DNA from 2 places in the Actinoplanes sp. L3-i22 genome. Region 1 is predicted to be linked to the other one. Evidence: riboswitches for the same ligand, from Rfam matches in the RefSeq annotation. Region 1 holds a riboswitch; the other holds the start of a gene.
What was found. A riboswitch is a leader RNA that binds a small molecule or an ion and turns the genes downstream of it on or off. The one in region 1 is predicted to bind glycine.
Positions count from the first base shown of each region.

Region 2: another riboswitch for glycine. It lies ahead of gcvP (aminomethyl-transferring glycine dehydrogenase); the one in region 1 lies ahead of gcvT (glycine cleavage system aminomethyltransferase GcvT).

Region 1 is NZ_AP024745.1:6,323,873-6,335,376, forward strand. Features, by position in the region: gene L3i22_RS28540 (helix-turn-helix domain-containing protein) at 1-251, shown strand, start outside; gene L3i22_RS28545 (helix-turn-helix transcriptional regulator) at 248-1,111, opposite strand; gene L3i22_RS28550 (oxidoreductase) at 1,244-2,143, shown strand; gene L3i22_RS28555 (L-serine ammonia-lyase) at 2,151-3,464, opposite strand; gene gcvT (glycine cleavage system aminomethyltransferase GcvT) at 3,471-4,766, opposite strand; glycine riboswitch at 4,890-4,985, opposite strand; gene L3i22_RS28565 (MarR family winged helix-turn-helix transcriptional regulator) at 5,084-5,539, opposite strand; gene L3i22_RS28570 (LuxR family transcriptional regulator) at 5,902-8,610, shown strand; gene L3i22_RS28575 (SDR family NAD(P)-dependent oxidoreductase) at 8,661-9,491, opposite strand; gene L3i22_RS28580 (helix-turn-helix transcriptional regulator) at 9,643-10,488, shown strand; gene L3i22_RS28585 (cell wall metabolism sensor histidine kinase WalK) at 10,895-11,504, opposite strand, start outside.
Region 2 is NZ_AP024745.1:6,143,651-6,155,154, forward strand. Features, by position in the region: gene L3i22_RS27635 (chorismate-binding protein) at 1-143, opposite strand, end outside; gene L3i22_RS27640 (DUF5999 family protein) at 266-466, shown strand; gene gcvP (aminomethyl-transferring glycine dehydrogenase) at 668-3,478, opposite strand; glycine riboswitch at 3,555-3,661, opposite strand; gene mgrA (L-glyceraldehyde 3-phosphate reductase) at 3,713-4,708, shown strand; gene L3i22_RS27655 (DNA polymerase beta superfamily protein) at 4,786-5,463, shown strand; gene L3i22_RS27660 (DNA polymerase beta superfamily protein) at 5,495-6,247, shown strand; gene L3i22_RS27665 (hypothetical protein) at 6,238-6,795, opposite strand; gene L3i22_RS27670 (CbrC family protein) at 6,807-7,334, opposite strand; gene L3i22_RS27675 (PadR family transcriptional regulator) at 7,343-7,873, opposite strand; gene L3i22_RS27680 (FAD-dependent monooxygenase) at 7,926-9,305, shown strand; gene L3i22_RS27685 (class I SAM-dependent methyltransferase) at 9,302-10,156, opposite strand; gene L3i22_RS27690 (helix-turn-helix domain-containing protein) at 10,204-10,773, shown strand; gene L3i22_RS27695 (hypothetical protein) at 11,002-11,504, shown strand, end outside.

The sequences.
Region 1 (11,504 bases):
TCCCGGACGTCCAGGCCCTGCACCGCACGGCGGCCACCGCCCCCTGGGCCCTGGCCACCCTGGACGCGGTGGCCGAGTCCCCCAGCCTCCGTACCGCCGCCGGCGCCCTCCGGGTGCACCACTCCACCCTGCAGGAGCGGCTGTCCCCTTTCGATCACCTGCTGGGCTGGGACTTCCGTACCCCACAGGGGCGTCTGCGCCTGCAGCTCGCGCTGGCCCTGCACCGCCTCACCCGGCCGCCGAGTCGTTAGGGCCGCACCCGGCGGCGGGACGCGTGCAGCGACGCCAGCAGCCGCAACCGGTCGGCATCCGGGCTGCCCGGCGCGGCGGTCCAGACCTGCATGACCGGGCCCGGGTTGCCGGGCAGCGGATATGTGTCCCAGTCCAGGGTGAGGTCGCCGACCTCGGGCACCCGGAACGTCTTGGTGCCGCGGACCGACTCGCGCACGTCGTGCCGGGCCCACAGCCGCGGGAACTCGGCGCTGCGGATGCTCAGCTCGCCGACGATCTCGGTGGCGCGCGGATGGGTGGGGTCGGTGGCGATCGCCGCTCGCAGCATGCCGATGTAGTCGAGCGCCTGCCGCTCCCAGTCCGCACAGCTGCGCTGCCGGGTCAGCACGTCGTCGAAGAGCAGCAGGAGCATGTTGAGCCGCTCCGGCGGATAGTCCGCCGGGTCGCCGAGCAGTGCCTCGGCCATCGGGTTCCAGTCGAGCAGGTCGAGGTGCCGGCCGAGCACGACCGCCGGGGTGTCCAGCACCCGCAGCAGCCGGCGGGTGCTCTCCGGCACCCGCTCCGGCTCGCGGACCACCCGGGACGGCATCGGCCGGCGGGCGGCGTAGGCCAGCGTGAAGAAGTGCCGGCGCTCCTCGTCGTCGAGCTCCAGCGCCCCGGCCAGCGCGTCGAGCACGTCGTCGGACGGGCGCACCTCGCGGCCCTGCTCCATCCGCTGGTAGTAGTCGGTGCTGAGCCCGGCCAGCAGCGCCAGCTCCTCCCGCCGCAGCCCGGTGACCTTGCGCCGGCCCCCCGGCTCCAGGCCGACGTCGCGCGGGCTCAGCCGGCCGCGCCGGGCGCGCAGGAAATCGCCCAGCTCACGGGCGTACGGATGGCTCATGCCGACAAGTCTGCCCCGCTCCGCCGCGCCCAGGGTAGGACTGCCCGACCTAGGTAGCCGGGAACGATCGAGACCGTCCGCGGTGCTCCTAACGTCGTCGGGGTACCCCGTCGACACCCTCAGGAGCAGCACATGGACCGCATCCCCGACCAGCACGGACGGGTCGCCGTGGTGACCGGCGCGAACTCGGGCCTCGGCCTGGTCACCGCCACCGAGCTGGCCCGCCACGGCGCCCACGTGGTGCTCGCCGTCCGCAATGTCGCCGCGGGCGAGGAGGCCGCCCGGCGGATCGGCGGCGACGTCGAGGTGCGCGAGCTGGACCTGGCCTCGCTGGATTCGGTCCGCCGGTTCGCCACCCGCCTCACCGCTGACCACCCGGCGATCGACCTGCTGGTCAACAACGCCGGCCTGGTCCTGCTCGGCCCGCGCCGCACCACCGCGGACGGCTTCGAGCTGCAGTTGGGCACGAACATGCTGGGCCACTTCGCGCTGACCGGCCTGCTGCTCGCCACCCTGACCGCGGCGCCGGCGGCCCGGGTGGTCAGCCTCAGCTCGATCACCCACAAGAACGCCCACCTGGACTTCGACGACCTGATGTCCGAGCGGGGCTACCGGGCCGCGCCCGCCTACGGCCGGTCCAAGCTGGCCACCACGATCTTCGGCCTGGAACTGGACCGCCGGCTGCGCGCGGCCGGGTCACCGGTGCTCAGCGTGCTCGCCCACCCCGGGATGACCAGGACGAATCTGACCCCGCGCGCGTGGGAGCACCTCGGCCGGGCGGGCAAGGTGCTGGCGGCGGCTGGGCTGATCCTCACCCAGCCGGTCGAGCGGGGCACAGAACCCCAGTTGCGGGCCGCCACGGCTCCCGCCGTACGCGGAGGTCAGTTCTTCGGTCCTCAGGGTTTTCTGGAGATGCGCGGCCGCGTCGGCGACGCCAAGCTCAGCCGCGAGGCCGCCGACCCCGCGGTCGGCCGGCGTCTCTGGTCCGCCGCCGAGCAACTGACCGGGGTCCGCTACCTCGATCAGGCGTAGCGGGCGCTCAGCACTCGATGACGTTGACGGCGAGGCCGCCGCGGGACGTCTCCTTGTACTTGATCTTCATGTCGGCGCCGGTCTCCTTCATCGTCTTGATCACCTTGTCGAGGGAGACGTGGTGCTTGCCGTCGCCGCGCAGGGCCATCTTCGCCGCGGTGACCGCCTTCACCGCGGCCATCCCGTTCCGCTCGATGCACGGGATCTGCACCAGTCCGCCGACCGGGTCGCAGGTCAGGCCGAGGTTGTGCTCCATCCCGATCTCGGCGGCGTTCTCCACCTGCTCGGGCGTGCCGCCGAGCACCTCGGCGAGCCCGGCCGCGGCCATCGCGCACGCCGAACCGACCTCGCCCTGACAACCCACCTCGGCGCCGGAGATCGACGCGTTCTCCTTGAACAGCAGCCCGATCGCGGCGGCCGCCAGCAGGAACCGGACGACCCCGTCGTCGTCGAAACCCGGCACGAACGCCCGGCAGTAGCTGAGCACCGAGGGGATGATGCCCGCGGCGCCGTTGGTGGGCGCGGTCACCACGCGACCTCCGGCCGCGTTCTGCTCATTGACGGCCATCGCGTACGCCGTGAGCCACTCCATGGCGTGCACGGCCGGGTCCCCGGCGGCCCGCAGCTGACGGGCGGTGGCCGCGGCCCGCCGACGGACCTTGAGGCCCCCGGGCAGCACGCCTTCGGCGTCCAGTCCCGCGTTCACGCAGTCGTCCATGACCTGCCAGATGGCGAGCAGCCCGGACTTCACCTCGGCGGCCGGGCGCCACGCGGTCTCGTTGGCCAGCATCAGGCGGGAGATCGACAATCCGGTCGTCCGGGTCAGCTCCAGCAGCTCCGCGCCGGAGCTGAACGGATGCGGGAGCGGGGTGTCGTCCGTACGTACCCGGGAAGTGACCTGATCCACGACGAAGCCGCCGCCGACCGAGAAATAGGTCTTGGCCAGCAGCTCGGCGCCGTCGGCGCCGAGCGCGGTGAAGGTCATGCCGTTGGGGTGCTCGGGCAGCGACCGGCGGCGGTGCAGCACCAGGTCGACGCCGATCTCGTGACCGTTGCTGATCACGATCCGCCCGTCCGTGGGCACCTCCAGGGAGGTGTCGACGGTCTCCGGATCCTCCCCCATCAGGCCCAGCAGCACGGCGCGCGGGGTGCCGTGGCCGTGGCCGGTGGCGCCGAGCGAGCCGAAGAGCTCCGCGCGGACGCGGGTCACCCGGTCGTCGAGGAGCCGGGTGAACAGCCGGGCGGCGCGCATCGGGCCGACCGTGTGGGAGCTGGAGGGGCCGATGCCGATCGAGAACAGGTCGAAGACGGAGACGGCCATGGGTTGTCAGACCTCCGGGTGGAGCGGGTTCATAAGGTTTCCTTGGTTGTTGCCGTTGCCGTTGCCGCTGCCGCTTCGGTGAGCGCCGGGGTCGGCAGTTCGGGCGGCAGTTGGGCGGCGGTAGAACGGGAGCGGGACGACTTCGACCTCTTCGTGGACGCCACGAACATCGACCGCCAGAGCCACCTTGTCCAGATTTTTCGTGACATATGCCAGCGCAATCGGATACCCCAGCGTCGGCGACGGCGCCCCGCTGGTCACCTCACCGACCTTCACCCCGGTCACCGCGTCAACCACGGAATACCCCGCCCGCGGCGACCGACGCCCCTTACCCACCAGCCCGACAAGCTCTTTCCCGGACGAGACGAATTCGCTCCCGCCATCGGCATCTCGCCCCTCGGGCCGGCCCACCAGGTCGTTCCCGGACGAATCGCCCGCCGCGTCCCGCGCAGCCGCCTCCGGCGCAGCCGTGTCCCGCGCAGCCGCCTCCCGCGCAGCCGCCTCCCGCGCAGCCGCCTCGCGCAGCGCCGCCGCCCCGACGAAGTCCCGCTTGTCGAGCGCCACCACCCGCCCCAGCCCGGCGTCGAACGGCGTCGTGCGAACCGTCAGCTCATGCCCGTACAGCGGCATCCCCGCCTCGAGCCGCAGCGTGTCCCGGCAGGCCAGCCCGGCCGGATTCGCCCCGCTCGCCACCGCCCACGCCCAGATCCCGGCCGCATCCGCGTTGTCGCAGTAGATCTCGAACCCGTCCTCGCCGGTGTACCCGGTCCGCGCCAGCAACACGTCCCGCCCGGCAACCTGACCGTTCTTGATCGCGTAGTACGGCAGTTCCGGATGCGCCCCGACGATCCCCGCCGCGCCCGGCCCCTGCACCGCGATCAGCGACCGGTCCAGCATCGCGATCTCCACCGCGAACCCGCCCGAGTGCTCCCCGAGCATCGCGCGCACGACCTGCGCGTTCGCCGCGTTCGCCACGACCAGGAACCGCCGCTCGGCCAGCCGATAGACGACGAGATCGTCAAGCACCCCGCCTGTCGTGTGGCACAGCATCGTGTACTTCGCCCGCCCCACCCGGACCGCGGACAACCGTCCGACCAGGGCAAAATCCAGGAACGCTGCGGCTTCCGGTCCGCTGACCTCGATCTGCCCCATGTGGCCGAGATCAAAAAGACCGACCGACTTGCGTACGGCGTGGTGCTCGGCCACGTCACTGCCGTACCGAACCGGCATCTCCCAGCCGGCAAAACCGGTGAAGGTCGCGCCGTGGCGCTGGTGAACGTCGAAGAGCGCGGTGCGTCTCAACAGGGAGGCTCCTTGTGTGCCGGGGCCTCCCTCGCTCTGTCATCTCTGCCTGAGAGGTTCACCGCTGTCGAGCGGTTTGCACCGTGGGCGCAGCCTCCGAGGAGACTGACTTTCCAGAGTCGCCTGACCGCTGCGGTACGGGGGCCTGAGAGATTCTGAGGGAGAAGTTGCTCCTTCGGCGACCCGCCGGTGTGGCGAGTGCTCTCCCGCAGCGGTTGTCGCGGCGAAGTCTTCACTTGTCGGCTGCGACCATACCGCCTGACGATCGCCCCGGGTAACTCCCTTCTCGATCTTGCCAAGTCGCGTTCATCGCCCGGTCATGGCCCGTGCTGGCCCGCGTTGTGCTTCTCCCCCGCCTGCGCCAGCCGTTCCAGCGCCGGCAACGCCCGCACGATCGCGTCGACGTCGTCCGCGCTCAGCTCCCCGAAGAGCTGGTCGAAGGTCGCCGCGTAGTAGGCGTGCGTCCGGTTCAGCAGGTCCCGCCCCTCCGGCTCGACCTCGACGAGCACGCCGCGGCCGTCCGTCGGGTCGGGGGCGCGGCGGACCAACGCGGCCTTCTCCATCCGTCCGACCAGCTGCGTCATCCCGGGCTGGGACGCCCGGGTCAGGCGCGCCAGGTCGGTGACCCGGGCCGGGCCGTCGTCGGAGAGCCGGCGCAGCACGGACAACGAAATCGAGCTCGGGTTGTCCGGCCCCTCGAGCTGACGCAGGAAGCGCACCAGCTGAGCGAGCACCGGCAACAGCTGTGATCCATGGCTCTCGCCGCTCACCATTTGTATTACTCCATTATTTTTTCAGCGTGGAAACCATCTAGATCTTTTCGTATGCCGAGGTGGCCCTGTGAACGCGCCTCCCGCCCACCCCGGCGGTCCCGCCGTCGACTCCGAAAAGCCGTTCAACCCCACTAAAACCCGGCTTCGCGTACGGCGACAGCCCGACTGCCGCCTCGTGCGATCCCAGGCGCCGACCATTTCGCCCCGCCGGCACCCCTCCCCCACCCGGCACCCTCGACCACCCGACACCCCTCGCCCCGCCGGCACCCTGGCCTCGCCGGCACCCCTCGCCCACCCGGCCACCGAAGTGACGCAGGTGACAGCCCCGTTCGGGCGGGAACGCGCACGGTAGCCTCGCCCGCGTGGATCTTCTCGGGCGGCGGCCAGAACAGGACACCCTCGGCCGGCTGCTCCGGGAGGTGCGGGGCGGGCAGAGCCGGGCGCTGGTCCTGCGCGGCGAGGCCGGCTGCGGCAAGACCGCGCTGCTCGACCACCTCGCGGCGCGGGCGGATTTCGCCCGGCTGCTGCGGGCCTCCGGCGTCGAATCCGAGTCGGAGATGGCGTACTCGGCGTTGCAGCAGCTCTGCGCCCCGCTGCTGGACCACCTCGACGTGCTGGCCGGGCCGCAGCGGGCCGCGCTGAGCACCGCGTTCGGGCTGGCCACCGGGCCACCGCCGGAGCGGCTGCTGGTCGGGCTCGCCGTACTCGGGCTGTTCGCCGAGGCGGCCCGCACCCGCCCGATGCTCTGCGTCGTCGATGACGCGCAGTGGATCGACGACGCATCCGCGCTGATCCTCGGCTTCGTGGCCCGCCGGCTGTCGGCCGAGTCGGTCGCCCTGGTCTTCGCCGCGCGGGACACCGGCGCCGACCGGATCCTCGCCGAACTGCCCGAGCTGCGGATCGGCGGGCTGCCGCACGCCGACGCCCGGGCGCTGCTGGACGCGGTGCTGACCGGCCCGGTCGACGCCCACGTCCGGGACCGCATCGTGGCCGAGACCCGCGGCAACCCGCTCGCGCTGCGGGAACTGCCGCACGGGCTGTCCCCGGCCGAGCTGGCGTTCGGCTTCGGCGTACCCGGCACCGGCCCACTGACCAGCCGCGTGGAGGAGGGCTTCCAGCGGCGGATCGCGGCGCTGCCGAGCCCGGCCCGGACCGTGCTGCTGACCGCCGCGGTCGAACCGGTCGGCAACCCGGGGCTGCTCTGGCGGGCTCTGGAACGGCTGGGCCTCGGCCCCGAGGCCGCGTCGCTCGCCGAGGCCGACCAGTTGATCGAGTTCGGCGCGCGGGTCCGGTTCCGGCACCCACTGGTGCGGTCGGCCGCCTGGCGATCCAGCCCCGCGGCCGATCTGCGGCGGGTGCACGCGGCGCTGGCCGAGGTGACCGACCCGGCCACCGACCCGGACCGGCGGGCCTGGCACCGGGCCCACGCCACCGTGGGCACCGACCCCGGCGTCGCCGCCGAACTGGAGAGCTCGGCCGGCCGGGCCCTGGCCCGGGGTGGCTGGTCCGCGGCCGCCGCCTTCCTCGAGCGCGCCGCCGAGCTGACCCCGGACCCGGCCCGGCGCGGCGAGCTGCTGGTGTCCGCGGCCACCGCACGTGCCGACGCCGGCGCATACGCCCTGGTCCCCGCCATCCTCGCGGCCGCCGAGCTGACCCCGCTCGCCCCGCTGTCGCAGGCGCGCGCCGAGAGCCTGCGCGCCCGGGTCACCTTCATGCTGCACCACGGCCGCGCCGCCGGACCGCCGCTGCTGGCCGCGGCCCGCCGCCTGGGCGGACTGGACCCGGAAGCGGCCCGGGACGCGTTCCTGATGGCGGTCGGCGCGGCCTTCTGGGCCGGCCGGTTCGGCGGCGACGACCTGCGGGTGGCCGCGACCGCCGCCCGGGACGCCGCGCCGCCCGGCGAGGGCTTCCCGGACCTGCTGCTGGCCGGCTTCGTGTCGTGGGTGCTCGACGGACGGACGGTCGCTGTCCCGGCCCTGAACCGCGCCCTCGACGCGATGGGCTCGGCCGCCGACTTCGGGCACGTCTGGCTGGCCGCGGCCGCGGCGCACGAACTGTTCCGGCTGGGCCTCGCCCACCGGATGACCCAGCGGGCGGTCGAGCTGGCCCGGGGCAGCGGCGCCCTGTCGCTGCTGCCGAACGCGCTGACCATCCAGGCGCACAGCCTGATCGACGAGGGCCGGCTCACCGAGGCCGCCGACCTGCTGACCGAGGTGGACACCGTGATCCGGGAGACCGGGGCCACCGTTTACCAGCTGTCGCGGCTGCTGCTCGCCGCGCACCGCGGCCCGGAGCAACAGACGAAGGACCTGCTCGCGGAGAAGCTTCAGGACGCCGCGGCCCGCGGCGACGGCCGCCTGCACACGGTCTGCCGGCGTGCCCTCGCGATCCTGTACAACGGACTCGGCGACTTCCCGGCCGCGGTCGAGGCGGCGCGGGACGCCTGCGCCCACGACGAGATGGCGCTCGCCGTCTGGTCGCTGCGCGAGCTGGTCGAGGCCGCCGCGCTCGCCGGGCGACCGGAGCTGGCCGCCGACGCCCGCGCGCGTCTCGCCGAGCGCACCGCGGTCACCCCGACCCGGGCCGCCCGTGGCTTCCAGGCCGTCGCGGACGCCCTCGCCGGCCCGCCCGGTAACGCCGAAGCCTGTTACCGGGACGCCGTCGAACTCCTGTCGATCGCCGACACCGCCACTCAGGGGCATCGGGCCCGGTTGCTCTACGGCGAGTGGCTGCGCCGGCAGGACCGGCCGGCCGAGGCCCGGACCGAGTTGAAGACCGTCTACGACGCCTTCACCGGGATGGGCGCGTCGTTCTTCGCCGCCCGCGCCGAGCGCGAGCTGGCGGCGGCCGGCGAGCGGGTCACCAAGGCGGCCCGGGCCGGCACGGTCGAGCTGACCACCCAGGAGGCGACGATCACTCAGCTGGCCGTCACCGGCCGCACCACCGCGGAGATCGCCGCCGCCCTGTTCCTGAGCCCGCGCACGGTCGAGTGGCACCTCGGCAAGGTCTACCAGAAGCTCGGCATCAGCTCCCGCCGCGAACTCGCCGCCGCGCTGCCGGCCCGCCGCTGACGCGAGGCCGGCAACCCACCCGCTGAGGAGGCCGGCAACCCATCCCCTGATCATGAGAACTCCGTGCTCAGGGCCAGCTCGCGGCCGGCCTCGACATCCGCGGTCAGCGCATCGAGCCGAGCCTTGGCCAGGCCGTAGGAGTCGGAGCCGAGCAGCTGGTGCAGCGGGGCCCCGCCGTCATCGGCAACCCGGATGATCGCGGCGGCGGCCCGCACCGGGTCGCCGAGCTGGGTGCCGGGCATCTTCAGATGGTCCGACGTCATCTCGCGGATCGCCGGGTAGCCGTCGCCGGCATTCGACGCCAGCGCCAGCGACGACGCGCCCAGGAAGTCGGTGCGGGTGTAGCCGGGCTCGATCACGTTCACCCGGATGCCGGCGCCGGCCACCTCCGCGGCGAGCGCGGCCGACAGCCCCTCCAGCGCGAACTTGGCAGAGCAGTACAGCCCCCAGCCGGGAAAGGCGGTCAGGCCCAGGATCGACGAGACGTTGATGACGTGACCACTACCGGCGAAGCGCATGCCGGGCAGGACCGCTCGCAGCACGTTCCAGACGCCGAAGATCTGCACGCCGAACATCTGCCGGACCTCGGCGTCGGTGGCCTCCTCGACCGCACCGAGAAATCCATAGCCGGCGTTGTTGACGACGACGTCGATGCCGCCGAAGCGCTCGACGGTGGCCCGGACCGCCTCGGCGACCGCCTGCTCGTCGGTGAGATCCAGTTCGAGGGCGAGCAGCCGCTTCCGGTCGGCGGGGCCCAGGGCCGCTTCGAGACGCCGCGCCGATCGCGTCGTCGCCGCGACGGCGTCGCCTCGCTCCAGCAACTGCGTGACCAGTTCGAGGCCGATGCCCCGGGACGTGCCGGTGATGAACCAGGTGGTCATGGTGTGCTCCCTACTCGGTGCCGTTCGACGCATCCCATGGTTCGTCGTCGCGACGGCTCCGGAAACGGCCAGCCAGGCCCAGCTCTGCCTGGGAACGGCATGCCCACCCAGGGCCTGTCCGCGGGCTCGCCGGCGGGCCATTATTGGGCGCATGACAGATCTGGGCGACTTCCTTCGCAGGTGCCGGGCCGGCCTGACGCCGGAGGCTGCCGGCCTGCCCGGTCCATCGAGCGGGCGGCGGGTCCGTGGCCTTCGCCGTGAGGAGGTCGCACGGCTCGCCGGGGTCAGCACCGACTACTACACCCGCTTGGAGCAGGGCCGGCACGCCAGCCCGTCCACCGCGGTGGTCGAGGCGCTGGCCCGGGTCTTCCGGCTCGATCCAGCGGCGTGCGGCCATCTGGCCGACCTCGCGCGGCCGGTCCGGCGGCAGCCCCGGCAGCCGCAGACCCAGCGGGTGCGCCCGGCGATGCGGCAGTTCATCGCGTCGATGACCGGGCATCCCGCGCTGATCCTCGGGCGCCGCACCGACGTTCTCGCGGCGAACGATCTCGCCCGTGCCCTGCTCACCGATTGGACCTTGCTGCCGCCCGCGCAGCGCAACTACACCCGCTGGATCTTCCTCGACCCGGCCGCCCGGGAGATGTTCGTCGATTGGGCCGCGGTGGCCGCCGAGTCCGTCGGCACACTGCGCCTCTACGCGGGCCGCAATCCCGACGACCTCCGCCTCGGCGAGCTGGTCAAAGAGCTAAAGGAGAAGAGCCCAGAATTCGGTACGTGGTGGACCGCCCACCAGGTGCACGAGCGCACGCACGGCTTCAAGCGCATGAACCATCCGGCCGTCGGCCCGATCACCCTGCACTTCGAGGCGATGACGCTCTCGGGTGACGCCGAGCAGACCCTGTTCGTCTATCACACCGACCCGGGCAGCCCGTCCCAGGACAACCTGCGACTGCTCACCATGCTGACCCTCGACCAGCCGACCCGGACCAGGCGATGAGAGCGCACTACGCGGCCCAGCCCCGGGGACAGCCTGCGTGCGCCGGCCCGGAGGTGGCCGGCGCCGGCGAACGAGGGTGAGCAACATGCGCGAGCACGGAGACAGCCGGCATGCCGCAGGCCGGTGGCGGGCCGCGGCGGGCGACAGCGGCGACGGGCAGCGAGGGCCGGCGAGCGGCCAACAGCGGGCGGCAGCGGCCGGCGGGTGACGGGTGACGGCGGCCGGGAGCCGGTGGCGGGCAACCGCTGGCGGGCGGGCCGCTGGCCGGCGGGCGGGCCGCTGGCCGGGACGGGCGGCCGCTGGCCGGTGGCCGGGTCGAGCGGCCGCGGGCCGGGTCCGGGCGGCGGCCGGCGGCGGGGTGATGGACGGCGACGGGTGGGCGGGTGACGGCTGGTGGGTGGTGGGGTCAGGTCGGGGTGGCTGGTGGGGGTGGGGGTGCCGGCAGGCGGATCGTGAAGGTGCTGCCGTGGGCGAGCGTGCTCTCCGCGGTGAGGGTGCCGCCGTGGGCTTCGGTGAGTTTGCGGGCGATGGCCAGGCCCAGGCCGCTGCCGCCGGTGGTGCGGCTGCGGGACCCGTCGGCGCGCCAGAAGCGGTCGAAGATGCGGGGCAGGTTCTCCGGGGCGATGCCGACGCCGGTGTCCCGTACCGAAATCCGGTCTTCGGACGCGGCGAGGGTGACCGAACCGCCTGCCGGGGTGTAGCGGATCCCGTTCGCGACCAGGTTGCCCACCACCTGCCGCAACCGGACCGGGTCGGCGGTGACGACCGGGTCGCCCTGGACCGCGATGGTCAGCTCGACCCCGGCGGCCTGGGCCGGGGCGCGGTGGCTCTCCGCGACCTGGGTGAGCACGTCGCGGACGTACGTCGGCTCGGGGTGCACCCGCAGCGTCCCCGCGTCCGCCGCGGCGAGGTCGGTCAGGTCGTCGATGATGTGCTGGAGCAGCAGCGCCTCGTCGTGCAGCAGCTCCAGCAGCTGGCCGTCGGTGGGCGCCAGATCGTCCTGGGCCGCCTCCAGC
Region 2 (11,504 bases), 180 kb from region 1:
TCAGCAGGGTCACCGGAATCACCCTGTCGCCACGAAAACGAACGTAACGCATGGTGACGGGCACGGCAGGCGGTGGGAGCCGCCGGAGGAGCACCGGAGGGAGGTACCGGAGAGTGGTCGGCAGGCCCCCGGACGTGGACCATCGGAAGCGCGGAATCGTGGCCCGACGCCGTCACTCGGTTGAACCGTTGTCGTTCGATGTGAGGTAACGTTCGGCCTCGACTTTGTGAACCTTCACACAGCCCCCTACCGGAGAAAACCCGCGATGTGCCATCACCTGAACCAATGCCCTCCAGCCGACGCGATCGACCGGGAGGCCGCCCGTACCGTGGCGACCTTCTGCGAGCAGGGCTGGAGCCTGCTGTGCAACGGTGTCATCGTTTTCGAGGACACCGGTGAGCTCCTGCCGGACGGCACCACGATCGAACCGCACCGAGGTCCGGCCCGGCACGCACTCGCCGCTTAGTTACTGAGGGTAACGATACGGCCGCCCGGTTTTGGCGGAAGTTTCGCAGCCCGAAGCCCCCCAGCGGGCTCCTCTCATGAGGAGGCCCGACCACCCGACATCCGTGGACTTCTCGGTTGAGACAGACCGGCGGCCGGCGGGCAAAGACGGCGCAGGCCGCGATCCGATGAAGAACCGCGACCTGCGCATCAAATCGTAGGGTCAGCTCTCGAAGGCCTCCGGCGAGGGGCACGAGCAGACCAGGTTCCGGTCCCCGTACGCCCCGTCGATACGGCGCACCGGCGGCCAGTACTTCGCGGTCCGGTCGACGCCCTTCGGGAAGCCGGCGACCGAGCGCGGGTAGGGGTGCTCCCACTCGTCCGCGGTCACCGCCGACGCGGTGTGCGGCGCGTTGGCCAGCGGATTGTCGTCCTTGGGCCAGACGCCCGCGGCGACCTGATCGATCTCCGCCTTGATCGCGATCAGGGCGTCGCAGAACCGGTCCAGCTCGGCCAGGTCCTCGCTCTCGGTCGGCTCCACCATCAGTGTGCCGGCCACCGGGAACGACATGGTCGGCGCGTGGAAGCCGTAGTCGATCAGCCGCTTCGCGACGTCGTCGACGGAGACGCCGGTGGCCTTGGTGATCGGCCGCAGGTCGAGGATGCACTCGTGCGCGACCAGGCCGTGCTCCCCCGCGTAGAGCACCGGGTAGTGCTCGCGCAGCCGGGCCGCCACGTAGTTCGCGGCCAGCACCGCGGTCGCGGTGGCCTGGGCCAGGCCGTCCGGGCCCATCATCCGCACGTACGCCCAGGAGATCGGCAGGATGCCGGCCGAGCCGTGCGCCGCCGCCGAGACGGCGTGGTGGTCGCCCTGCTCGAGCGGGTTGCCGGGCAGGAAGTCGGCGAGGTGCGCGCGGACCGCGACCGGGCCGACGCCGGGACCGCCGCCGCCGTGCGGGATGCAGAACGTCTTGTGCAGGTTCAGGTGCGACACGTCCGCCCCGAACTTGCCCGGCTTGGCGTAGCCGACCAGCGCGTTCAGGTTCGCGCCGTCGACGTACACCTGACCACCGGCCGCATGTACCTTCTCGCACAGCTCGGCGATCGAGGTCTCGTAGACGCCGTGCGTGGACGGGTAGGTCACCATGATCGCCGAGAGCGAGCCGGCGTGCTTCTCGATCTTGGCGGCCAGGTCGGTGAGGTCGACGTTGCCGTTCTCGTCGCAGGCCACCACGACCACCCGCATGCCGGCCATCACGGCGCTGGCCGCGTTGGTGCCGTGCGCGGACGACGGGATCAGGCAGACGTCGCGGTGCGTCTCGCCGCGCGAGCGGTGGTAGCCACGGATCGCGAGCAGGCCGGCCAGCTCACCCTGGGAGCCGGCGTTCGGCTGGACGCTGACCGCGTCGTAGCCGGTGATCTCGGCGAGCCAGCCCTCCAGCTGGGCGACCAGTTCCTCGTACCCCCGGGTCTGGTCGGACGGGGCGAACGGGTGGATGTTCGCGAACTCGGGCCAGGTGACCGCCTCCATCTCGGTGGTGGCGTTCAGCTTCATCGTGCACGAGCCCAGCGGGATCATGCCGCGGTCCAGCGCGTAGTCGCGGTCCGAGAGCCGGCGCAGGTAGCGCAGCATGCTGGTCTCGGAGTGGTGCGTGTTGAAGACCGGGTGGTGCAGGTAGTCGCTGGTCCGGGCGAGCGGCTTGGCGCCGCACTCGGCCGGCTCGGCGACGGTCGCGCCGAACGCGGCCAGCACCGCCGCGACGTGCGCCGCGGTGGTGGTCTCGTCGGCCGCGATCGACACCCGGTCCGCGTCGACCAGGCGCAGGTCGACGCCGGACTCGGCGGCGGCCGCCACGATCGCCTCGGCGCGCCCGGGGACGACCGCCGTGATCGTGTCGAAGAACGCCTGGTGGGCGACCTGGACGCCGGCCGCCGCGAGGCTGCCGGACAGGGTCAGGGCGTGGCCGTGGACCCGCTTGGCGATCGCGCGCAGCCCGGCCGGGCCGTGGTAGACCGCGTACATCCCGGCCATCACGGCGAGCAGGACCTGGGCGGTGCAGATGTTGCTGGTCGCCTTCTCCCGGCGGATGTGCTGCTCGCGGGTCTGCAGGGCGAGCCGGTACGCCGGCGCCCCGTCCGCGTCCTTGGAGACGCCGACCAGGCGCCCGGGCAGCGAGCGCTCCAGCCCGGCCCGGACGGCCAGGTAACCCGCGTGCGGGCCGCCGAAGCCGAGCGGCACGCCGAAGCGCTGGGTGGTGCCGGCCGCGATGTCCGCGCCGATCTCGCCCGGGGCCCGCAGCAGGGTCAGCGCGAGCAGGTCGGCGGCGACCGTGACCAGGGCGCCCTTGGCGTGCGCGGCCTCGACCAGGGCGGCGTGGTCGCGGACCGCGCCGGACGCGCCCGGGTACTGCAGGTGCAGGCCGAAGAACTCGGCCGGCAGCTCGTCGCCGGCGTCCAGGTCGACCAGCTTGACGTCGATGCCGAGCGGCTCGGCCCGGGTGCGCAGCACGGCGAGCGTCTGCGGGAACGTGTCGGCGTCCACGACGTACGTCGAAGACTTGGTCTTGGAAGCCCGGCGGGCCAGCGTCATCGCCTCGGCGACCGCCGTCGCCTCGTCCAGCATCGACGCGTTCGCGGTGGTCAGCCCGGTCAGGTCGGTGACCATGGTCTGGAAGTTGAGCAGCGCCTCCAGGCGGCCCTGGCTGATCTCCGGCTGGTACGGCGTGTACGCCGTGTACCAGGCCGGGCTCTCCAGCACGTTCCGCTTGATCACCGCGGGCGTGTGGGTGCCGTAGTAGCCCAGGCCGATCATCGGGGTGGCGACGACGTTGCGGCCGGCGATCGCGCGCAGCTCGGCGATCGTCTCCTCCTCGGAGGCGCCGGCCGGCAGATCCAGCTCGCCCCGGAACCGGATCGACGACGGGATCGCCGCGTTCATCAGGTCGCCGAGCGACTCGTACCCGACGGCCTTGAGCATCTCGGTCTGCTCGTCAGCCTGCGGACCGATGTGGCGGTGGGTGAATGACGACGTCATGGGCGACTCCCGGGCTTGAGAAGGCTGACAAAGCCCTCCCCCTCTGTCATACCCACAAACGGGGACTTCAGAGTCGCCTGCCCGCGCAGTTCGGGTGCCTGTAGAGATTCCGGGGAGGAGTTGCCCCTTCGGCGCCCGTGCTCGTCGATGTGTCGAGACCCGGGTCTCTCCCACGCGGCTGGCAACCAACCTACCAGTGGACATGACCAAGATCGGTACTCCTAGGGTGGAGCTGTGACCTACACCCCTGCCGTTGATCGCTACGAGTCCATGACGTACCGCCGCACCGGTCGCAGCGGACTCAAACTGCCCGCCATCTCCCTGGGCCTCTGGCACAACTTCGGTGACACCCGCCCGGCCGACCGCCAGCGGGACATCGTGCGCCGCGCCTTCGACCTCGGGGTCACCCACTTCGACCTGGCCAACAACTACGGCCCGCCGCCCGGCAGCGCGGAGACCAACTTCGGCCGGATCCTGGCCGCCGACTTCAAGAGCCACCGCGACGAGATGATCATCTCCAGCAAGGCCGGCTACACCATGTGGGACGGCCCCTACGGCGACTTCGGCTCGCGGAAATACCTGGTCAGCTCGCTGGACCAGTCGCTGCAGCGGCTCGGCCTCGACTACGTGGACGTCTTCTACCACCACCGGCCGGACCCGGAGACCCCGCTGGAGGAGACGATGGGGGCGCTCGACCACATCGTGCGCTCCGGCAAGGCCCTCTACGTCGGCCTGAGCAACTACAAGGCCGAGCAGACCGCGAAGGCCGCCGCGATCCTGCGCGAGCTGGGCACGCCGCTGCTGATCCACCAGCCGTCCTACTCGATCCTGAACCGCTGGACCGAGCACGACAACCTGCTGGACACGCTGGAGGAGGCGGGCGCCGGCTGCATCGCGTTCAGCCCGCTGCAGCAGGGCCTGCTCACCGACCGGTACCTGGACGGCATCCCGGACGACTCGCGGATCCGGACCAGCGTCTTCCTCAACGAGAGCTCGCTCGACGCGAAGACCCTCGGCCGGCTGCACGCGCTCAACGACATCGCCAAGCGGCGCGGTCAGTCCCTGGCCCAGCTCGCGCTGGCCTGGGCGCTGCGCGACCCCCGGATGACCAGCCTGATCATCGGCGCGTCCAGCGTCCAGCAGCTGGAGAACAACATCGCCGCCCTGAACAACCCCGAGCTGTCCGCCGCCGACCTGAGCGACATCGACGGCACCGTCCTCGATCTCTAAGATCAAGATCAACCCAATTGTTTGGTACGGCGTAATTGCCGCGCACGCCCGGGCCGGTCTTCGTTACCGTCCCGGGCATGACGGAGCTGATCGAGAAGCACACGATCCTGGCTGTCGTGGTCGGCTCCCGCGCCTACGGGCTGGACGGGCCGGAAAGCGACTATGACCGGCGCGGGGTCTACGCGGCCCCGACCCGGGACTTCTGGCGCCTCGACAAGCCGCCCACCCACCTGGACGGGCCCGCCGAGGAGCAGTTCTCCTGGGAGGTCGAGCGGTTCTGCACCCTGGCGCTGCAGGCCAACCCGACCGTTCTGGAAGTGCTCTGGTCCCCGCTGATCGAGTCGAGCACGGTCGACGGCGAGGAACTGCTCGCCGCCCGCACCGCGTTCCTGTCCCGGCGGGTCGCCGAGACCTACGGGAACTACGCGCGCGACCAGCTCGACAAGGTCGCGTCCCGGCGCGCCCGGACCGGGGAGATCAACCACAAGCAGGCCATGCACATGATCCGGCTGCTGATGGCCGGCGCGCACGTGCTGCGGACCGGCGAGATCCTGGTCGACGTGCGGCACCTGCGGGACCGGCTGCTCGCCGTCCGGCAGGGCTCGGTCGCCTGGGACGACGTGGCCGCGTGGGCCGCCGAGCTCCTCGCCGACCTGGGCACGGCCGCCGCCGGGACCCGGCTGCCCGAGCATCCGGACCGCGACCTGGTCGACCGGCTGCTGGCCGGCGTCCGGGAACGAGGACTGTCCCGGTGAACGGGGCTCACGACGTACCCAAGGGGAGAGAATGACCATCGCAGTGCCGGAGTGGGCGGCGGACGTCGCCCGGCAGCTTCCCTATCCCTTGGTCTTCTGCACCGTGAGCGGCGCCCACCTGTACGGCTTCGCCTCGATCGACTCCGACCTCGACCTGCGCGCCGCGCACGTGCTCCCGGCCGTCGAGGTCGTCGGGCTGCACACCGGCCCGGCCACGCTGCAGCGCGCCGGCGTCCGCGACGGCGTCGAGCTGGACGTCGTCTCGCACGACCTGCTGAAGTTCGCCAAGCTGCTGAACAGCCGCAACGGCTACGTCCTGGAGCAACTGCTGTCCCCGCTCGTGGTCGTCACGTCGCCGCTGCACGCCGCGCTGGTCGACCTGACGCCCGGGCTGATCACCAGCAATCACGCCTATCACTACCTGGGGTTCTCGCACAGCCAGGAGAAGCTGTACGCGAAGACCGGCGAGCTGAAGCCGGCGCTGTACACGCTGCGGGTCCTGCTGACCGGCATCCACCTGATGAGAACCGGTCAGCTGGAGACCGATCTGGGGGTGCTGGGCACGTCGCTGCCCTACGTCCCGGACCTGATCGCCGCCAAGCGCGACGCCGAACACGGCCCGTTCCCACCGGACGTCGCCGCCCGCCTGGCCGACGACATCCCCCGCCTGCGCGCCGACCTGGAGACCGCCCGCGACAACTCCCCGCTGCCGAACCACCCGTCGGCGACCGCGGTCGCCACCCTCCACGACCTGATCGTCACCACCCGCCTCGGTCAGCCGTAGAACCAGACGATCATGCGCACGTTGTCGCCGCCGTGCTTCCCGGCCAGCGCCCGCATGCCGTCGAGCCGGTGCCGCAGCTCCGGGAGGTCGTCGAGGATCTCCCGGGGCACGGCCCGCTCGGCCCGCCAGACGACGTCGCCGTCGCGCCACTCGGCGCCCTCGGCCGGGTCGGCGTCCGGCGGCGTCCATCCGCCCTTGCCCACCCGCACCAGCCGGCCTGCGGTGACCCGATAGCGCGACAGCCACGCGTTCACGACCGGCGCCGGCCGGTCCCAGTCGATCCGGTCCAGCTCCGCCCAGGTCACCCAGCTGTGCTCGTAGTGGTCGTCGAACCGATGGGCCGCCGCGAGCACGTCCGCCCCGGCATCGCCGGGAATTCCGCGCGCCGGGGCCACCGGCACGAACCCGGCGACGTTGCGGACCCCGAACAGCAACCCGAACGCCTCGTAGCTCCGCGGAATCCCACCCACATCGAGATCAGCGTCCGCCCACGGCGTCCCCGGCCCACCCGGCCGCACCTGCACCCGCCCGTCCATATCGGTTCCCATGGCGACCCTTCCTAGGCGAAGTCGGCGTACGCGAGGTGGGTGGCGCAGTGGCGGCACCGGAACAGGTAGGCCGTGCCGTCGCCGTCCCGGCGCAAGGCGTTGAGGAGGGCCTCGGCCACCTCGGCCGGCCAGCCGTAATAGCCGGTCAGGTGGGCCCGCACCGACTCCCGGGCGTCCGGGAGCGACGCCAGCTCGGCCGCGCCGACCGGGCCGTGGAACTCGGCGGCGTCGCCGCAGTGGGCCAGCCAGCGTTCCTGTTGCCGCCCGGTGAAGCCCGGCGTGCGCCGCAGCACGACCTCGGCCACCTCGGCCGGGAGCTCCGCCGGCACGTCGGTGAACGTGGCGTCGAACCGCGCCGCCGCGCTGCCGTCGGCGATGCACCACGGACACAGCTCGCTGTCCAGCTCCTCCTCGGCGAACACCGGCCCGGCGTAGGTCAGAGGCCGCTCCCGGCCGCAGCAGAGGCAGTCGACCGGCTCCCGCGTGACGGCGCCGGTGGCGATCGGATCCGGGTGGTAGACGAACTCGGGCAGGTCCATGGCCGCGATCATGCCCGCTCGAGTTGGTCGAGGGCCCAGGCCGCCCACTCGCGCTGGGCCTCGGCCTGGCGGACGCCGAGCTCGATGGCGAGCCGGCCGAACCGGAGGCGGCCGCGCGGGTGGCGGCGGTCGGTGTCGGCCAGGTCGGCCATCGCGCGCAGCTCGACGGCGAGTTCGTCGGCCTCGGCGAGCTGGCTCTGGACGACCGCCCGGGCCTCGGCCGGCTCCAGCGCGGAGATCAGGCACAGCCGCAGGATCTGCTCGTCGCGGACCGCGCGCGGCTTGGGCGGCGACAGCAGCCACCCACGCAGGGCGTCCCGCCCCGAAGCGGTGATCGCGTACGTCCGCCGCCCCCGCGCGCCCTCCTCGGCGACCTCGATCAGCCCGTCCTCGGCCAGCCGGGCCAGCTCTGGGTAGATGTGGCTCTGCCGGGCGGTCCAGGCGAACCGCTGCAACGACTTCTCGAACCGGGCGGTCAGCGCATATCCGCTGGCCGGGCCGTCCTCCAACAGTCCGAGGACCGCGAAACGTAACGACATCCGAGAATTCTCCCATGCCCACGCCTACATTTGTATAGGTACAGTTGTAGGCATGGACGTACTCATCGTCGGCGCCGGCCCGACCGGGCTCACCCTCGCCTGTGACCTCGCCCGTCAGGGCGTCGACTTCCGCATCGTGGCGCGCGAGCCGCGGCCCGCGCCGGGCTCCCGCGGGTTCAGCCTCAAGCCGCTGTCGCTGGCCGCCCTGGATGACCTCGGCGCCGCCCCGGCGATCACCGCGGCCGGCTCCGTCGAGCGCCGCACCCGGTTCCACCTGGGCACCCGCCTGCTGTTCCGCGGGGATGTGCCGCCGGACGTGGCGACGGCCGAGAATCCGTACCCGAATCTGATCGCCCTCCCGCAGTGGCGGACCGAGGCGATCCTGCGGGAGCGGCTCGCCGAGCTGGGCCGGGCGGTCGAGTTCGGGGTGGAGGTGACCGGCGTCGACGGCGAGCGCGTCACGCTGGCGACCGGGGAGGCGATCACCGCGCGGTTCGTGGTCGGCGCGGACGGCGGGCACAGCGTGGTCCGCAAGGCGATGGGCGTCGCGTTCACCGGTCACTCCGGGGAGCAGAGCGCGGTGGTCGCCGACGTCCGGCTCGACGGGCTCGACCCGGCCGACGGGGTGCACCTGTGGCTGGATCCCGGCGCCGGCATGCTGGCCGCCCGGCCGCAGGGGGCCGGGCTGTGGCAGATCGTCGCGTCCGGCGTCGAGGCCGATCCGGACGTGCTGCGGGCGGCGTTCCGGACCCGCAGCGGCCGGCCGGACCTGCGGATCACCGAGGTGGAGTGGATCTCCCGGTGGCGGTACAACGTGCGGATGGCGTCGCGGTTCCGGGCCGGGAACCGGTTCGTGGCCGGGGACGCCGCGCACGTGCACAGCCCGTTCGGCGGGCACGGGATGAACACCGGCATCCAGGACGCGTACAACCTGGGGTGGAAGCTGGGCATGGTCCTGCGCGGCGAGGCGACGGGCGCGCTGCTGGACACGTACGAGATCGAAAGAATGCCGGTGGCCCGCAGCATCCTCGCGGACAGTGACCGGCGGATGTCCGGGATGTTGGGCTCGCGCCTCGCGCGCCCCCTGCTCGGGCCGCTGATGAAGGCCGGTATGGCCCGGCAGTCGCGGAGGAATCGCCGGGATCATCCGGCGTACCCGGAGGGGCCGCTGATCACCGCGGGTGGCGGTCATCCCGCCCCGGACGGCCGCCTGCCGACCGGCGCCCGGCTGTTCGACCTGTTCCGCGGCTCGCACTTCACGGTGCTCGGCCCGGCCCCGGTGCCGGGCCTGGACCTGGGATTCGTCCGCCAGGTCCAGGTCACCGGGCCGTTCCGGGTGGTCCGCCCGGACGGCTACCTCGCCCTGGTCGCGCCCGGGCCGCAGCCGGTGCTCGACTACTTCGCCCGGGTCCGCGCCCCGGCCCTGGTCTAGGGCCTGCGGCCGATCCAGACATAGCGGGTGGCCCGGACCGCGAGATCGTCGCGGTCCGCGGCATTCTCGGCGTACGCCGTCAACGCCGCCAGCTCGTCCGCGGTGAGCCGCCCCGCCAGCCGCTCCGCGCTGCGCCCCAGGGTGACCTGCGCATACCGCACCGCGGTGGCGTCCAGCGGCCCGGCCAGCTCGATGTCGAACTGCCGCTCCCCGGCCAGGGTGAACCCGGCCGCCGTCAACCGGGCGCCCCAGTCCACACCCATGTGCAGGCCGCCCTCGAGGCGCATCCTGGCCAGCTCGTCGTGGGCCCGCTGCTCGACCGCGACCCCGGCCGGATCGGTGAGGAACCGCGGGAACCCGTCGATCTCGGTGATCATGAAGACGCCGCCCGGCCGGAGCACCTCGAAGACCTGGCCGAGGGTGCGCGCCGGGTCGGCCAGGTGGTGCATCGACGCGGACGCCCACACCAGGTCGGCCGGGCCGAGCGCGGGCCAGTCGCCGTCCAGGTCGGCCCGGACCGTACTGATCCGGTCGCCGAACCCCGCCTCGTCGGCCCGCCGCCGCAGGTGGGCGAGCATCTCCTCGTCCATGTCGACCGCGGTCAGCGTGGCGGCGGGCAGGTGCCGGGCCAGCGCGATGGTCCCGGTCCCGGTGCCGGCGCCCAGGTCGACGATGCGCGGGGTGGCCGGGACGAGCGAGCCGGCCCAGCCGATCACCTCGCGGTAGTAGTCCCGCAGGACCTCGGCGTCCAGGTCGAGCATCTGCGCCAGCCCGTCCCCGTGCCCCTGCTGCTGCTGGTGACCGTGGCCGTGCTGGTGGTGGCCGTGCTGGTGACCGTGTTCGTGTGCCATGCCACGACCGTACCCTCGTCTTGCGTCTCTGACATACCATCTTGCGTATGACGCAAGACGGCGAGTTGGACGCCCTGGTCCGGCAGCGGATCCGCGGCCTGCGGGTCGCCCGCGGCTGGACCCTCGACGAGCTGGCCGCCCGCGCCTACCTGACCCCGTCCACGCTGAGCCGCATCGAGACCGGGCACCGCCGGATCGCGCTGGACCAGCTCGCCCCGATCGCCCGGGCCCTCGGCACCTCCCTCGACCAGCTGGTCGAGTCCGGCCGCGACGAGGACGTGGTGATCCGCCCGCACCACGACGACGCGCGCGGCATGACCACCTGGCTGCTCAGCCGGGAGGGCACGCCGGCCGGGATGACCGTCGCGAAGCTCCGCGTCGACCGGGCCGTCCCCACCGACCTGCGGGTGCATCCGGGGCGGGACTGGTTCGTCGTGCTCTCCGGGACGATCGTCCTGCGGCTCGCCGACCGGACCATCGTCGTGACGACGGGCGAGGCCGCCGAGTTCTCCACGATGGTCCCGCACGCGTTCGGCTCGGCGGGCGGACCGGCCGAGATCCTGTGCATCCTCGACCACGACGGCGAGCGCTCCCACCTGGGCCCCGGCACCGTGTGATCAAGTCCGCACGAGGACGAGCGCTCCCACCTGGGCCCCGGCACACGTGATCAAGTCCGCACGAGGGCGAACGTTCTCACCTGGCTCCCGGCACCGTGTGATCAAGTCCGCACGAGGGCGAACGTTCTCACCTGGCTCCCGGCACCGTGTGATCAAGTCCGCACGTCGGCAACGCGACACCGGCCAGGGCGTGCGCGCCCGCCGGGCGGCGGGTTCAATCGATGAATCATGGACTATTACCTGCTGGCCGGGGACGCCATCCTGGTCGAGGAATTCGCCTACGGCGAGGACCACGTGACCGTGGGCCTGGCCGGCGCGATGTGGGCGGCCGGGGACGCCGGGTGGCGCGGCACCGGGTCGTTCGGGAGATTCCTGCGTACGGACGAGGACCTCCTCGCCATGATCACCCCGATCCGCCGGGACCGCGCCGCGCGGGTGTTCCGGCAGCTCGACGGCGGCGCCCTGCCCAGCGAGCTGGAACTGCGCTCCCGCTTCGGCGACTGGGTCCGGTTCACCAACGCGGCCCCGCTGCGGCTGGTCGAGGACGAGGCGCCCCGCGGGTTCAGCGAGAAGCGGGTCTACCGCGTGCTGTTCGCCAAGGAGCCCCGGGCCGCGGGGCTGGCCGAACTGAGCGCGGTCTGGGCCGGCAGCACCCCGGGCGGCCTGCCGGCCGGCGAGGGCCGCGCGGGCGACCACCGGTTCACCTGGAACCTGCGCCGGATCGGCCTCGG